One region of the Streptomyces sp. NPDC012508 genome, then DNA from elsewhere that is predicted to be linked to it. Evidence: riboswitches for the same ligand, from Rfam matches in the RefSeq annotation. Region 1 holds a riboswitch; the other holds the start of a gene.
The links. A riboswitch is a leader RNA that binds a small molecule or an ion and turns the genes downstream of it on or off. The one in region 1 is predicted to bind cobalamin.
Positions count from the first base shown of each region.

Region 1 (7,666 bases):
TGAACAGCGAGACGGAAAGGATGTTCCACTCTCCTGCCCGCAGGGCTCGCGCAAGCTCGTAGGCGAAGGTGCCTCCGGTGCAGTAGCCACCCAGGTGCAGTGTGCGCGGCAGCGAGGAGTCCTCCACCACGCGGACGAAGTCAGCGGTCATCTCTTCCAGGTCGGTGAACGGCAGGCCATCGTTCGGATCGAGACCACGTGACTGAAGTCCGAACACCGGGCGGTCGAAGGGCGCCCCACCGAATCGCTGCAGACCGATGACCCCACCGCCACCGGAGGGGAGCAGGAGCAGGGGTGTCCCTGCACCCTCGTCGTTCAGGGTCACCAGTCTCTTGCCGGCTGCCGGGACGCCGTTCCGGATCCAGTTGCTGATTCCGCGGAAAGTCTGCGCGTCGAAGACGACCTGAACGGGAAGGTCCGTTTTGAAGGCCTTGCACAGGGCGGTGGTCAAGCGGGCGGCGGCGAGCGAGTTGCCTCCGGCATCGAAGAAGTTGGCGTCGAGGGACTGCGGCGTCGAGCCGAGCACACGGAACCACTGCGTTGCCACGACCACTTCCACAGCGTCGCGTTCGACAAAGCTGGACACGGCGGTACTCCCTTAGGTGAATGGGCGGATCAAGTCGGGATGCCGCCGGCATGCAGACGTGGTCTCCGTTGCATGGCGGGAAGGCATGGACCATGAGGGCCTGTTCGCCGACATCCCGTCGAAGTTGGCGCCGGCCTCGCATGAGGTGAAGTCTCATTGAGCTCGGCAGGCAGCCGTACATGACCAACGGCTCCGCTCATCCGTGGATGCGGATCCCGACTTGCGTTGCGCCGACGCGCCCTCGGCACTTTGTGCCCGCAAGGAACGCGGGACACCGGACCTCACAAGCATGATCAGTCACTCGCTGCGAGGCTAGCAGAGTGTTCGAACCGGAGACGTCATGCGGGGCGACCTCGGTGTGGCGGCTCGCGCAGCCAACTCAGCTGCCAAGCAAGCCACATCGACTTTACAAAGAGGTGATCGATGTGCAACGTTCATCTCAGGGTGCTCTGCGTGCAGCGGCTTCCTTGCAGTCGTGTTGGCCAGGTCAAGCCAGACACCGCAGAACAGCACACCATCGTTTCGGGGGAGACGCACTGAAGATGACGTTTGCACAGGCAAGGGCTTGTCGCCCTCGGCTCTCCCTTCAGTTCGGATCAGTCTCCGCCCTCGGAGGACACGGCTCTGAGCCATCCGCGTTCGGGACGTCCGATGTTCGAATCCCTGCTTCCATCGACTTCCCCGGGGAAGTCGGCTTGCGCGGGTAGGGGCAAGCAACTCATACAAGGCGGCAGGGTCTTGGAAGCCGGTGCGATTCCGGCGCGGTCCCGCCACTGTGATTCAGGTAGTGCCTGACAGTCAGGAACTTGCCTGCCGCCTTCATTCCACTGCTAAGGGACGTGGAGATCCCTGAAGGAGGCATCATGAATGGCACATTCCAGCAGCAACAGCCAGTAGCGCGGTCGAAGGCCGTCGTAGAGCGCAGGGCGCCCTGGCAGCTGCAGTCCTGCGTCGCACGTAGACGCATTCCACGGACCTGATCCGACGTCCCACCTGTGGGAGCGCTCAGGCCTGTTCCCAACCGTCGGGCTGTCACGCTCCGCCGTCCTGCTCAGACGATGCTGCTCTGCCCCGTTCCCGCCGCCCCGGGACCGGAACCTGCTGGGCGCGTGCCGCATGCCCGTGCGCTGTCTTCCTTCTGAGCTCTCGTCATACGTGCTCAAGACGAGCATTTGTCTCTGTCCCGGCGGTCGAGTTGAGCTGCCGGAAACTCATTCCTTGAGGGGCTGTACACCGTGCTCCGACCCTTGCCCCTCAGGGCAGGTCATCGACCATGACCGATTTAACCCGTTCGCCAGAGTCTACTCCCATCCCCCTCCGCAGGAACTGGAGGTTCCAGAGCTACTGGCTGGGCACGACCGTGGGCGCCATTGGTACGACCATGTCGCTGCTGGTGTATCCCCTGCTGGCTCTGTCTCTCACTGGTTCCCCGCTACTAGCGGGGCTGCTGGCGGCGACGCAGGCGGCGACGGCCGTCGTGTTCGGCATCCCCGCCGGTGCACTCGCGGACCGATTCAGCAGGCGCAACCTCCTGTTGTCCTCCGAGGCACTCAGAACCCTGGCAACCGGCGCGGTCCTGGCATTGGTGGCCACGGACGCAGTGAACATCGCCGGGCTCTTCGTCGCGGCTGTGGTGCTTGGGCTGTCCGGTGCTATCGGAATGCCTGTGCGACGCCTTGCGCTGCGCTCCATCGTTCCGGACGAGCAGCTGCGTCAGGCGCTCAGCCAGGACGAGGTCAGGGTCAACATCGCCATGCTCGCCGGCCCCCCGTTGGCCGGCTCGCTGTTCGCGGTCGGCTGGGTCCAGCCGTTCATCGTTGCTCTCGCCTGCTACGTGGCGTCGTTCTGCTCGGCCTGTCTGACCCGCCTCCCGGCGACCGGACAGCAGCCTGGTCCGCTGAAGGCATCGAATCTGTTCCGGGGGGCCATGGTTGGCCCCAAGGTCGTGTGGAACGATCCCGTTCTCCGCGCGGTGACGGGGCTGATGACGCTCGAGAACTTGATCTTCGCCGCACTCAACTTGATTCTGATCAACCACTTTCAGCAACAAGGTATTGACGCCCGCACCATCGGCCTTGCCCTGTCGGGAGAGGCGATCGGCTACCTCACCGGTGCAGCGCTGGTGACAAGGCTGCACCGGCGCTTCCGCCCCGGTCTGTTGCTCCTGGGCGTGGTGTGGACCTCCTTGCTGGTCACGGCGGCACTTCTGTTCGTCACCAGCCCGCTTGGGGTGTTCCTGCTGCTCTTAGTCATCTCACTGGGCAAGCCCGCCCTCTACGTGCTGATCGACGTCATCGTCTTCCAGCAGGTCGACGACAGCATCCGTGGGCGGGTCATCTCCGGCAGCTTCACTGTTCTGGCCGTCGGTGGCCCCATCGGCAGTGCGGTCGCTGGACTGCTCCTGGGTCACCTCCCACACGCGGCGTCGATCGGGCTCTTCTGCCTACTCCTCATCGTCCCGCTCTGCGCGGGGACCCTCTCGCGGCGACTGCGCCGCGCCGAATGGCCCGACCAACCGTAAGGATTGACGTGCACACCGAACCACAGGGCCTTGGCGCCCTCGATGCAGCATCGGTCGAGGAGCTCGTCCGTCTCCAGGCCGCAGATGTCCTGGGCCTCCGAAGGGTGGAGGCATCGGAGAACTTCTTCAACCTGGGGGGCGACTCGGTGCGGGCCGGGCGCTTGGTCATGCGCCTGGCGAAGGCGTTGCCCCGTGAAGCCGAGGTCGACCTGCAGGATGTCTTCGCCGCGGGCGACTTCCGGGAGCTGGCCCGGCAGGTCAGTAGCAGGCTGGGGGGTGGCGAGTCGATCGCCGAGCCCGGTGTCACGGTGGCCCACAGCCAGGAGGATGATCTGCTGACGACACCGACGGCCTCGAGCGGTCAGGGTGGCCGTCGGCCGGTACCGCTGTCGTACGGCCAGCTCCGCCGGCTCCAGCGGGACGCCGACTCCGGCGGATCTCGCATCGCTCACCACGTCTCCCGGACGTTCCGGGTCCATGGCCGGCTCGACCTGAAGGCTCTGCAGGCCGCCGCTCACGCGCTCGTCGAGCGCCACGAGTCCCTGCGCACGGTCTTCGACCTGGATTCTCGGCGCGGCGCACACAGCGCGCAGCGGGTCGACTCATGCCACCTGGACCTGTCCAGGCTCTTCACGGTGCGGCGCCTTCCCTCCTCCGCGGTGGCACAGGAAGAGGCGACGGTTGAACGCGTAGCCCTGTTCAACCTGTCGACCGAGGCGAAGATCCGCATCCTGGTCCTCTTGGACGACACCGCCGCCACCTTGGTTGTCACGGCAGAGCACCTCGTCTGCGACGGCGATTCCTTCACCGTCCTTCTTCGAGAGCTGGCGGCCCTCTACAAGGCCAACCTCGGGACCGGTCAGCCTTTCGGCGGTCTGGCCGCACTTCCGCCGCGCTGCTGGGCGGAGGAGGAAGGGACGCTTCATCTGCCCGCACTGGAGCGGCGTCTGGACCACTGGCGTACGCGACTTGACCCCTTGGAGGCCCTGCCCGAGGTCAGGTTGACCGGCATGCGTGACCCAGCCGTGTGGCCGACGACGGCCGCCCAGGTGCATGGCCGGCTGCCGGCCTACGTAGTTCGACGACTGCGGGAGACCTGCGCTACGCGGTCCTCGACGCTGTTCAGCGGATTCGTCGCCGCGCTGGCTATGGCCGTGCTGGCCGACACCGGTCACACCGTGCCCGGACTGGTCAGTCCGACGTCCGGGCGCCCGCCGGGGTGGGAGGACGAGGTCGACTGGTTCGCGACCTCGGTCATCCATCGCTTCCGCATCAACACGCAGTTGAGCGTGAGCGACGTCCTCGATTCGGCCAAGCAGTCCGTCGCTTCAGGTATCGCCAATGCCGTCCCGCTGCCGCTGTTGCTGGAGCACCTTCAGTTCAACCGTGACCTCGAGCAGCGCTGGCGGCCCTGGCTCTATCTGGCAGTCGACAGCGAAGAGGAAAGCCCCCTGCCTCTGCACGGCGTGGAGGTGGAGTCGCCGGTGGCAGACGCGCGATTGGCGCTGCGGGCAGGGCTCACCGTTCGCATCGAGATACGCCGCGAGGCCGGCCAGGACCTGGATGCTGCCGTGCAATTCCAGTACGAGCAAGAGGTGTGGTCCGCCGCGCGGGCCGAGGCATTCATGCAGACGCTGCTCGACATGGCCGCTCTGGTGGCGGAGAACCCTTCGGACATCGATGTCGCCACCCTGCTCCGCACGCGTCGCCCTCAAGTCGTCCAGTAACCACGCCCCGCGTCCTCCCACGAACCTGCGAGATGAAAAGTCCATGCCGGAGCATCCCCAGTCCCCAACGAACGCCCACGCTGCCGCCGACGGCGTGCGCCCTGTCATCCTCGTTCTCGACTTCCCCGGCCACCGCCCGGAAGCACGCCTGTCCGAACTGCGCTTGGAGGAGGCCGGATACGACGTGCGCGAGCTGTTGGTCCGGCCGCTGCCCAGAGACCTCACCGCCGAGGCGTACGCAATCCAGGCCTTGACCACATCAGGCACGGCACCGGAAGGCGTGCACGCGGTACTCGGGTACTGCATGGGCGCCTCTCTCGCACAGCGCGTGGCGTCCGTGACCTCGGCCGGCCACCTTCTCCTCTTCGACGCCGAGCGCGCGACGGAGGAAACGATCACAGGTGAACTGCGCAACGTCCTGCGCTCGTTCGACCCGGAAGCGGAGCTGCCTCCGTCTCTCAGCGGAGCCGAACTCGCCGGCGCTCCCGAGTCGTTCATGGAACGGATCGATGCCCACCTCTTCTCCGTGATCAGTGCCGCACTTCGGGAGGGGGACGACGGCCCGTACACGGACAAGGACGAAGACCTCACTGTTGCGCAGGTCGCCCGCGGTCTCATGGGCACCTATCTGGACTGGCTCGCCCATCTTGTCGCTGCGTCCGATACCAGTACGGAAGCCCCCGCGAGGGGGTCGGGCGGTTTGCTTCACGCCGTGCACGTGACGTCGTCCGGCCATCCGCTGCCCGAAGACTGGGCTGCCGTGACCGGCATGCCGCGCCATGTGGTGGAGACCGGACGGAACGACCTCGCCAGGACCGAGGAGACCCGAGCGCTGACCCTGCGCCTCCTGCGAGCCGAGCACCCTATGACATGAGTGCCAGCCGCCCACCGAAAGGCCGAACGTCAGCCGTGGCCGACCGTCAGCAAGCCAGCAGCTCACTCAAGGAGAAGGAGACATGCCCAGTCCGCTCGTCGGGATTCCCCAAGAAATCAGCATGGCAACGGCAACGGTCGCCACGCTCGGTCCCGTCGGCACGGACGCACACGCCGAAGCGGACCGCTTGTTCGGCGAAGTCTTACTGGCCGATTCCTTCAACGAGGCCATGGATCTGGGGCTCGCGGAAGGAGTACTGGTTCTCGTGGCTGCGGGGTTCCTGGAACGGGACGAGGACAAATTGGTGGACAGCTGGGTGGACATGCACTTCCGGAATCTCGACCGCATGCGCCTGCTCGCTACGTGGGAGAGCCCCACGAAGCCCATGTGTGTCGCATCGAACGCGGCTCGTGGAAGATCCCTGGAGAACATGGAGACGATCGCCCTCCATCCCGCGACCGAAGTATTCGCGCGCAGATTCGCTCCGCAAGCTGCGCGGAACTACTTCAACGCAAAGCCCACAGCAGCTCAGCGGGCGAACGATGGTCATGCGGACGGTTGCATCGGATCGGTCGACGTAGTGCGTGAGATGCCGAACCTCAGGATCCTCAGCACCTGGCAACCGACAATGGTGTGGTGTCTGTACGAGCCGTGTGGCTACCTTGCCAATTCTGATGAAAAGGCCTGACTTCCCCTTACATTAGAGTGATCGTCACACTAACTGGCGAGCGAATCCATACTAGTTCACTCATCGCATCTCGAACTTGGAGAGCATATGAAGGTCCTCATCGCCGGCGGCGCAGGCTTCATCGGAAGCACCATCGCGTCGGCCTGTATCGACGAGGGAATCGTGCCGATCATCCTCGACAATCTGGTGACGGGGCGGCGCGAGTTCACCACTGGGCGCGCCTTCTACGAAGGCGATATCGCCGACGGCCCCCTCATCGATCAGATTTTCGCGCAGCACCCCGACATCGATGCGGTCGTCGACTGTGCCGCACTGATCGTCGTCCCCGAATCTGTCGCGGAACCGCTCCGTTACTACACCGAGAATGTCGCCAAGGGGATTCTCTTCCTCGGCCACCTCGCCCGGAACGGCTGCCGTCGGCTGATCTTCAGCTCCTCGGCGTCCATCTACGCCACGGGCTCGGACTTCGCCGTCGACGAGGACTCGCCGCTCGATCCGCTGAGCCCCTACGCCCGCACCAAGGCGCTTTTCGAGACCGCGCTGCGGGACATCAGCTCCACGGGAGAGCTCGGCGTCGTCTCCCTGCGCTACTTCAACCCCGTCGGCGCCGACCCCAAGATGCGCTCCGGACTTCAGGTGCGCCGACCCACCCACGCCCTGGGAAAGATGATCGAGGCCCGCGAGCTCGGCGAGACGTTCCAGATCACCGGCGTGGACTGGCCCACCCGGGACGGCTCCGGAGTCCGCGACTACATTCACGTCTGGGACCTCGCCCACGCCCACATCCAGACACTGCGTCGCTTCGACACACTCTTCCCCACGGAGCCTCAGTCCTCCTACCAGGTCATCAACCTTGGAACCGGACGCGGCACGACCGTCCGTGAGCTCGTCGATGCATTCGCCTCGGTTACAGGCGCCCCCCTGGCCATTCAGGAGACCGACCGTCGGCCCGGCGACAACGCCGGCGCCTTCTCCCACGGCGACCGAGCCGCGGAACTCCTCGACTGGCGCCCGCGCCACACGGTCGAGGACGGTATTCGCGATTCCCTGACCTGGTTCGCCACGCGGGACACCGTCATCGGCCCGGACACCCAGGGGTAAGGCGACATGAACGCAGACCAACGACCGGGCATAGGAGGAGCTGCTCCGCCGCTCGGTACGTCCAGCATGTCCGCATCCGACGGACCAATACCTCTCCTGGCGGCGAAATACCCGGACGCGATCGGCGCCTGGGTCGCCGAGATGTCGTACGACGTCGCCAGGCCTATTC
Region 1 is NZ_JBIBEO010000002.1:131,932-139,597, forward strand. It holds gene ACFY8U_RS06615 (amino acid adenylation domain-containing protein) at 1-586, opposite strand, end outside; adenosylcobalamin (AdoCbl) riboswitch at 1,299-1,448, shown strand; gene ACFY8U_RS06620 (MFS transporter) at 1,860-3,107, shown strand; gene ACFY8U_RS06625 (condensation domain-containing protein) at 3,116-4,834, shown strand; gene ACFY8U_RS06630 (hypothetical protein) at 4,878-5,708, shown strand; gene ACFY8U_RS06635 (hypothetical protein) at 5,791-6,396, shown strand; gene galE (UDP-glucose 4-epimerase GalE) at 6,484-7,497, shown strand; gene ACFY8U_RS06645 (MalY/PatB family protein) at 7,564-7,666, shown strand, end outside.

Region 2 (7,666 bases), on a different contig from region 1:
CTTCAGCGCGGTCCACCAGTCCTCATATCGGTTGCCCGCTTTGTCCGCCGTCCCGCCCGACAGCCCCATCGCGCATCACTTCCCCAGGACGCCGCAACGGACTCCTCATCCGGGGAGTCCACGGCCAAGAACTGTATTACCCGCCGCCCCTTCCGTGGCCTGCGTTTCGAGCACGCTCTCCACGCGGACACTCGCTGTCCAGTTGGCCACGGCCGAGCCCCGAGGCGCCGCACGAAGCCTGCCGACACGGGATCGGGCACCTGCGGCCTCGACGCACCGGTGCGCAACCGCACTCCCATGCCGATAATTGCGCCATCATGCACAAGTGCAAAGACCGCCCAGCCCAACCCATCCCTGACGGGCAGTCAGGAAAGTCAGCAACAGGTCAGCATCGGTACCGCCCGGGACCGCCGCCGGACGCCGCGAACCGCCAAGATCAACAACCGGTCTCGCCCGCTCTGACCTGCGAAAACCCTGCTCAGCGGATCGCCTGTCACTCTCACCAGGAGGTACCCATGAGGATGCTCATCAACGTCCCGGAGACCGTCGTCGCCGATGCGCTGCGCGGGATGGCCGCCGCGCATCCCGAGCTCACCGTCGATGTCGAGAACCGTGTCGTCCTGCGCCGCGACGCGCCCGTCGCCGGGAAGGTGGGGCTGGTGTCCGGGGGCGGGTCGGGGCATGAGCCCTTGCACGGGGGGTTCGTCGGGCCCGGGATGCTGGCGGCCGCGTGCCCCGGGGAGGTGTTCACGTCGCCCGTGCCCGACCAGATGGTGCGCGCCGCCGCCGCCGTCGACAGCGGGGCCGGCGTGCTGTTCGTCGTCAAGAACTACACCGGTGACGTGCTCAACTTCGAGATGGCCGCCGAGCTCGCGGAGGACGAGGGCATCCAGATCGCCAAGGTGCTCGTCGACGACGACGTGGCGGTGACGGACAGTCTGTACACCGCCGGGCGGCGCGGGACCGGGGCGACGCTCTTCGTGGAGAAGATCGCCGGGGCGGCTGCCGAGGAGGGTGCGCCGCTGGAGCGGGTGGAGGCCGTCGCGCGCCGGGTGAACGAGCGGTCACGGAGTTTCGGTGTGGCGCTGAGCGCCTGCACCACACCAGCGAAGGGCAGCCCCACGTTCGAACTTCCCGAGGGCAAGCTGGAGTTGGGTATCGGCATCCATGGGGAGCCGGGGCGTGAGCGGCGGCCCATGATGACTTCGGGAGAGATCGCGGACGTGGCCGTCGACGCCGTACTGGAGGACCTGCGGCCGTCCGGACCGGTCCTCGCCCTCGTGAACGGGATGGGCGCGACGCCGCTGCTCGAACTGTACGGGTTCAACGCCGAGGTGCAGCGCGTGCTGAGCGAGCGCGGGGTCCCGGTCGCCCGCACGCTGGTCGGCAACTATGTGACCTCGCTCGACATGGCCGGCTGCTCGGTGACGCTCTGCGAGGCCGACGAGGAGCTGCTGCGGCTCTGGGACGCGCCCGTGCAGACTCCGGCGCTGCGCTGGGGCCGGTGAGAGGGGATGCCCGAAGTGAGCGAGTGCGACGCCGCGTTCTTCCGTCGTTGGCTGACCTCGGCCGCGGCCGTGATCGACCGTGAGGCCGAGCGCCTCACCGAGCTCGACTCGGCGATCGGCGACGCGGACCACGGGGCCAATCTGAAGCGGGGGTTCGCCGCCGTGGCCGACGTGCTGGAGAAGGAGTCGCCCGAGACCCCGGGAGCCGTACTCGTCGCCGCGGGGCGGCAGTTGATCTCCACCGTGGGGGGCGCGTCCGGGCCGCTGTACGGGACGCTGTTGCGACGGACCGGCAAGGCGCTCGGCGATGCCCCTTCGGTGACGCGGGAGGACCTGGCCGCGGCCCTGGCCGCCGGGGTCGCCGCCGTCGGGCAGCTCGGCGGAGCCCAGGTCGGGGACAAGACCATGCTGGACGCGCTCGTTCCGGCGGCCGAGGCGCTCGGTGACTCCTTCGCCGCCGCCCGGGACGCGGCCGAGCGCGGCGCCCTCGCGACCGTACCCCTCCAGGCGCGCAAGGGCAGGGCGAGCTATCTGGGCGAACGTTCCATCGGGCATCAGGATCCCGGGGCCACCTCGTCGGCCCTGCTGATCGCCGCCCTTGCGGAGGTGGCTGCCGCGTGACCGGTCAGGTGGGCGTGGCGGGAACGGTGGGCATCGTGCTGGTCTCGCACAGCGCGGCCGTGGCCGACGCCGTCGCCGTGCTGGCCCAGGGGCTCGCGGGCGGTGGGCCGACCGCGCCCGTCGCCGCGGCCGGGGGCGCTCCCGGCGGGGGTCTCGGCACGAGTTCCGAGCGGATCGTCGAGGCGGCGAAGGCGGTCGACGGGGGCGCCGGAGTGGCCCTCCTCGTCGACCTCGGCAGTGCCGTCCTCACCGTCAAGGCGCTCCTCGCCGAGGAGGACGAGCTGCCGGAGGGTTCGCGCCTCGTGGACGCACCGTTCGTCGAGGGCGCCGTCGCCGCCCTCGTCACGGCGAGCGCCGGCGGGGACCTGGACGCGGTGGTGGCAGCGGCCTCGGAGGCGTACACGTACCGGAAGGTGTGAGGCGGGGCGCGGGAGGCGTGCGCAGGGGGCCGACAGGGGTGCGTGGGGCGCGCGGGAGATCCGTCACACACCGTCCCCGGGAGCACCCGTGTTGTGATGTACCTGGTCAACCCACTAATGTCACAGCGCCTTGGTGTACGGGAAACCGGTGCGGTACCGGTGCGGCCCTCGCCACTGTGATCGGGAAGTCCGGCTCCATCCCTCCGGGGAAGCCACTGGACCGCCGCGGGAGACCGCGGAGGTGTGGGAAGGCGGAGCCGCGGCGGCATGACCCGTCAGCCAGGAGACCGGCCAGGGTGCGTTGTCCATCCACGAGGTGCTGGAGAGGGTCTCCCAACCATGCATATAGCCGAGGGGTATCTGCCCCCTGTGCACGCGGCCGCCTGGGGCGTCGCGTCCGCTCCCTTTGTCGTCCACGGTGTCCGCGCCCTGACCCGTGAGGTCAAGGCCAACCCCGAGTCCACCCTGCTGCTCGGTGCGTCCGGTGCGTTCACCTTCGTTCTGTCCGCGCTCAAGATTCCGTCGGTGACGGGCAGTTGCTCGCACCCGACCGGGACGGGACTGGGCGCGATCCTGTTCCGTCCGCCCGTGATGGCGGTCCTTGGCACGATCACGCTGCTGTTCCAGGCGCTGCTGCTCGCCCACGGCGGGCTCACCACACTCGGCGCCAACGTCTTCTCCATGGCGATCGTCGGGCCGTGGGCCGGTTTCGGTACGTACTGGCTGCTGCGCCGCTTCGACGTGCCGCTCATGGTGAGCGTGTTCTTCGGGGCGTTCGTCGCCGACCTGTCGACGTACTGCGTGACCAGCGTCCAGCTCGCGCTGGCCTTCCCGGACCCGGGCAGCGGTGTGCTGGGTGCGCTGGCCAAGTTCGGCGGGATCTTCGCCGTCACGCAGCTGCCGCTCGCCGTCAGTGAAGGTCTGCTGACGGTACTCGTCATGCGGCTGCTCACGCAGTCCAGCAAGGCGGACCTGACCCGCCTCGGCATCCTGCTCCCGTCCCGGAAGAAGAACGAGAACGCGGAGGCGAGCGCCTGATGAGCCGGAACGCGAAGATCAACACGCTGCTGCTGCTCGTCGTCGCGGCGCTGGCCGTGCTCCCGCTGGTCCTGGGGCTCGGCGACCACAAGGAGGAGCCGTTCACGGGCGCCGACGCCGAGGCCGAGACGGCGATCTCGGAGATCGATCCCGACTACGAGCCGTGGTTCTCCCCGCTGTACGAGCCCGCTTCCGGTGAGATCGAGTCGGCGCTCTTCGCCCTGCAGGCCGCCATCGGCGCCGGGGTGCTCGCGTACTACTTCGGTCTGCACAAGGGCCGCAAGCAGGGCGAGGCCCGCGCCGACGCGAAGGCGCTGCGGTCGGCGTCCGTCGGCGAGTAGCCGCCGGTGCTGCCGATCGACGCGGCGGCGCACAGCAGTCGCTGGCGCCGCCGCCACCCGTGCGAGAAAGCCGTGCTCGGCTTCGGTCTGACGCTCTGCGCGGTGTGCCTGCCGCCGTGGCCCGGTGCCGTCCTGGTCGCGGCGGCCACCCTGGCCGTCCTCCTCGGGCCGGCCGGGGTGCCGGGGCGTCAGCTGTGGCGCGCGTTCCGTATCCCTCTGGGCTTCTGTGTGACGGGGGCGATCCCGCTGCTCTTCGAGGTGGGCGGGGACCGCGGCATGGTGGCGCTCGCGCACGACGGTCCCGTTCACGCGGGTGAGTTGTTGCTGCGGACCTCGTCCGCGTCGCTGGGCGTGCTGCTGTTCGCCTTCACGACGCCCGTGTCCGACGTACTGCCCCGCCTGGTGCGGGCCGGGGTGCCGGCGCCCGTGGTGGACGTGGCCCTGGTGATGTACAGGATCAGTTTTCTTCTTCTGGATGCGATATCCAAAATCCGGCAGGCGCAGGCGGCCCGGCTGGGACTGACCACGCGCGCGGCGACCTGGCGTTCCCTCGCCGGGCTGGGCGCGACGGCGTTCGTCCGCGCCTTCGACCGGGCGCAGCGCCTGCAGACGGGCCTGGCCGGTCGGGGTTACGACGGGACGCTGCGGGTCCTGGTGCCTGAGGCGGCGGTCTCGGGCCGCTTCCTCGCGTCGACGGCCGGCCTGCTCGCCGGTCTCGTCGCCCTCACTCTCGTACTGGAAAGGTCCCTGCCGTGAATCCTGCGCCACCTGTCGTGGAGCTGGTGAAGGCCACGTTCGCGTACGAGGACGGGCCCGTCGTCCTCGACGGCATCGACTTCGCGGTGCCGGAAGGCCGGGCGGTGGCGCTCCTCGGCCGCAACGGCGGCGGCAAGACGACGATGCTGCGGCTGCTGAGCGGGGGCCTGCGCTGCGGAAGCGGCGCGCTCCGGCTGGACGGCGAGGACGTGTCGTACGACCGGAAGGGGCTGACCCGGCTGCGTACGACGGTGCAGCTGGTCGTCCAGGACCCGGACGACCAGCTCTTCGCCGCGTCGGTCGGGCAGGACGTGTCGTTCGGCCCGATGAATCTGGGGCTGCCGGAGGAGGAGGTTCGGCTCCGGGTCCGCGAGGCGCTGGAGGCGCTGGACATCGTCGCGCTGGAGGACCGGCCGACCCATCTGCTCTCGTACGGACAGCGGAAGCGGGCCGCGATCGCGGGCGCCGTGGCGATGCGCCCCCGGGTCCTCATCATGGACGAGCCGACGGCCGGGCTCGATCCGCACGGACAGGAGCGGCTCCTGGAGGTGCTCGGCCGGCTGCGGGAGTCGGGCACGACGGTCGTGATGGCGACCCACGACGTCGACCTGGCGCTGCGCTGGGCGGACGAGGCCGCCGTCCTGTCCCCGGCGGGGCTGCGGACGGGCCCCGTCGAGGAGCTGCTCGCCGACGACGCGCTGCTCGCGGCGGCGCGGCTGCGCCGTCCCTGGGGCATGGCCGTGACACGGCTGCTGCGCACGCACGGCCTGCTCGCCCCGGACGCGGAGGGCCCGCGCACGGCGGAGGACCTGGACAGCTGGGTCACGACGCCCTGACGGGCCGCGGTGATCCACTCCCACCAAGCCCACCACGGCCCCCGGCGGACCCCCGCCGGGGGCCGTGGCGTGTCGTGACGTCGTGCAGATCACTTCCCCACCTTTATGCAACTTGTTGCACAAGCCCCCTCGGCTCGTCTACAACAGTCATGACGACACCGCGCGAGGAGGCGCCCCATGAGCTCGACCCCCTACCCGCATCTGCTGAGCCCGCTCGACCTCGGGTTCACCACCCTGCCCAACCGGGTGCTCATGGGTTCCATGCACGTCGGCCTCGAAGAGACCGAGAACGGCTTCGAGCGCATGGCCGCCTTCTACGCCGAGCGCGCCCGCGGCGGGGTCGGACTCATCGTGACCGGCGGCATCGCGCCCAACGAGGCCGGCCGTCCCTGGGACGGCGGCGCCAAGCTCAGCACCGAGGACGAGGTGGCCGAGCACAAGCTCATCACCGACGCCGTGCACGGCGAGGGCGGGCGGATCGCGATGCAGATCCTCCACTTCGGCCGGTACGCCTACCACCCCGAGCTCGTCGCACCCAGCGCGATCCAGGCGCCGATCAGCCCCTTCGTACCGAACGAGCTCACCGACGCCGAGGTCGAGCAGACCGTCGAGGACTACGCCCGCTGCGCCGAGCTCGCCAGGGCCGCCGGGTACGACGGCGTCGAGGTCATGGGCTCCGAGGGCTACCTCATCAACGAGTTCATCGCGGCGGCCACCAACCACCGCACCGACCGCTGGGGCGGCAGCTACGAGAACCGGGTCCGCTTCCCGCTGGAGATCGTCCGCCGGATCCGCGAGCGGGTCGGCGAGGACTTCATCGTCATCTACCGCCTCTCGATGCTGGACCTGGTCCCGGGCGGTTCGACGCTGGAGGAGGTCGTCTCCCTCGCGAAGGAGATCGAGGCCGCCGGCGCGACCATCATCAACACCGGCATCGGCTGGCACGAGGCCCGCATCCCCACCATCGCGACCTCCGTCCCGCGGGGCGCGTACACCTGGGTCACCAAGAAGCTCATGGGCTCGGTGAACATCCCCCTCGTCACCAGCAACCGCATCAACACCCCCGAGGTCGCCGAGCAGATCCTCGCCGAGGGCCGCGCCGACATCGTCTCCATGGCCCGCCCCTTCCTCGCCGACCCGGACTTCGTGGCCAAGGCCGCCGCGGACCGCGCCGACACCATCAACACCTGCATCGGCTGCAACCAGGCCTGCCTGGACCACACCTTCAGCCTGAAGATCACCTCCTGCCTGGTGAACCCGCGCGCCTGCCACGAGACGGAACTCGTCCTCTCCCCCACCCGGCTCGCCAAGCGGCTCGCCGTCGTCGGAGCGGGCCCGGCCGGACTCGCGTTCTCCGTCGCGGCCGCCGAACGCGGCCACTCCGTCACCCTGTTCGACGCGGCGGGCGAGATCGGCGGCCAGCTGAACATCGCCAAGCGGGTCCCCGGCAAGGAGGAGTTCGACGAGACGCTGCGGTACTTCCGTACGCAGCTCGCCGAGCGCGGTGTCGACGTCCGGCTCAACACCACGGTCACGGCGGGCGACCTGGACGGATACGACGAGGTCGTCGTCGCCACCGGAGTCACGCCGCGCACCCCGGAGATCGAGGGCGTCGACCACCCGAGCGTCCTCAGCTATCTGGACGTCCTGCGCGACGGCGCCGAGGTCGGCGAGCGCGTCGCGATCGTCGGCGCGGGCGGCATCGGATTCGACGTCGCGGAGTTCCTCACCGACGGCGGCGAGGGCGCGAGCCAGGACCCCGAGACGTACTTCAAGCAGTGGGGCGTGGACACCTCCTACGAGACGCGCGGCGGTCTGCGCGCCCCCGAGCGGCCCCGGCCTCCGCGCCAGGTGCATCTGCTCCAGCGCAAGACCACCAAGGTCGGCGCGGGCCTCGGCAAGACCACCGGCTGGATCCACCGCGCCGAGATGAAGCACCGCGGCGTCACCATGGTCGCGGGCGCGACGTACGAGCGGATCGACGACGACGGCCTGCACATCACCGTCGACGGCGAGCCGCAGACGGTCCCCGTCGACACCGTCGTCCTGTGCACCGGCCAGGAGCCGCGCCGCGGTCTGTACGAGGAGCTCATCGCGGCGGGCCGCACGGCGCACCTCATCGGCGGTGCCGACGTGGCCGCCGAGCT
Region 2 is NZ_JBIBEO010000013.1:32,498-40,163, forward strand. It holds gene ACFY8U_RS35085 (hypothetical protein) at 1-69, opposite strand, end outside; gene dhaK (dihydroxyacetone kinase subunit DhaK) at 516-1,508, shown strand; gene dhaL (dihydroxyacetone kinase subunit DhaL) at 1,515-2,129, shown strand; gene ACFY8U_RS35100 (PTS-dependent dihydroxyacetone kinase phosphotransferase subunit DhaM) at 2,126-2,548, shown strand; cobalamin riboswitch at 2,635-2,859, shown strand; gene ACFY8U_RS35105 (energy-coupling factor ABC transporter permease) at 2,888-3,586, shown strand; gene ACFY8U_RS35110 (energy-coupling factor ABC transporter substrate-binding protein) at 3,586-3,927, shown strand; gene cbiQ (cobalt ECF transporter T component CbiQ) at 3,934-4,683, shown strand; gene ACFY8U_RS35120 (ATP-binding cassette domain-containing protein) at 4,680-5,519, shown strand; gene ACFY8U_RS35125 (FAD-dependent oxidoreductase) at 5,697-7,666, shown strand, end outside.
Region 2: it holds a riboswitch for cobalamin, as region 1 does, so the genes downstream of both, ACFY8U_RS35105 (energy-coupling factor ABC transporter permease) here and ACFY8U_RS06620 (MFS transporter) in region 1, are expected to answer to the same signal.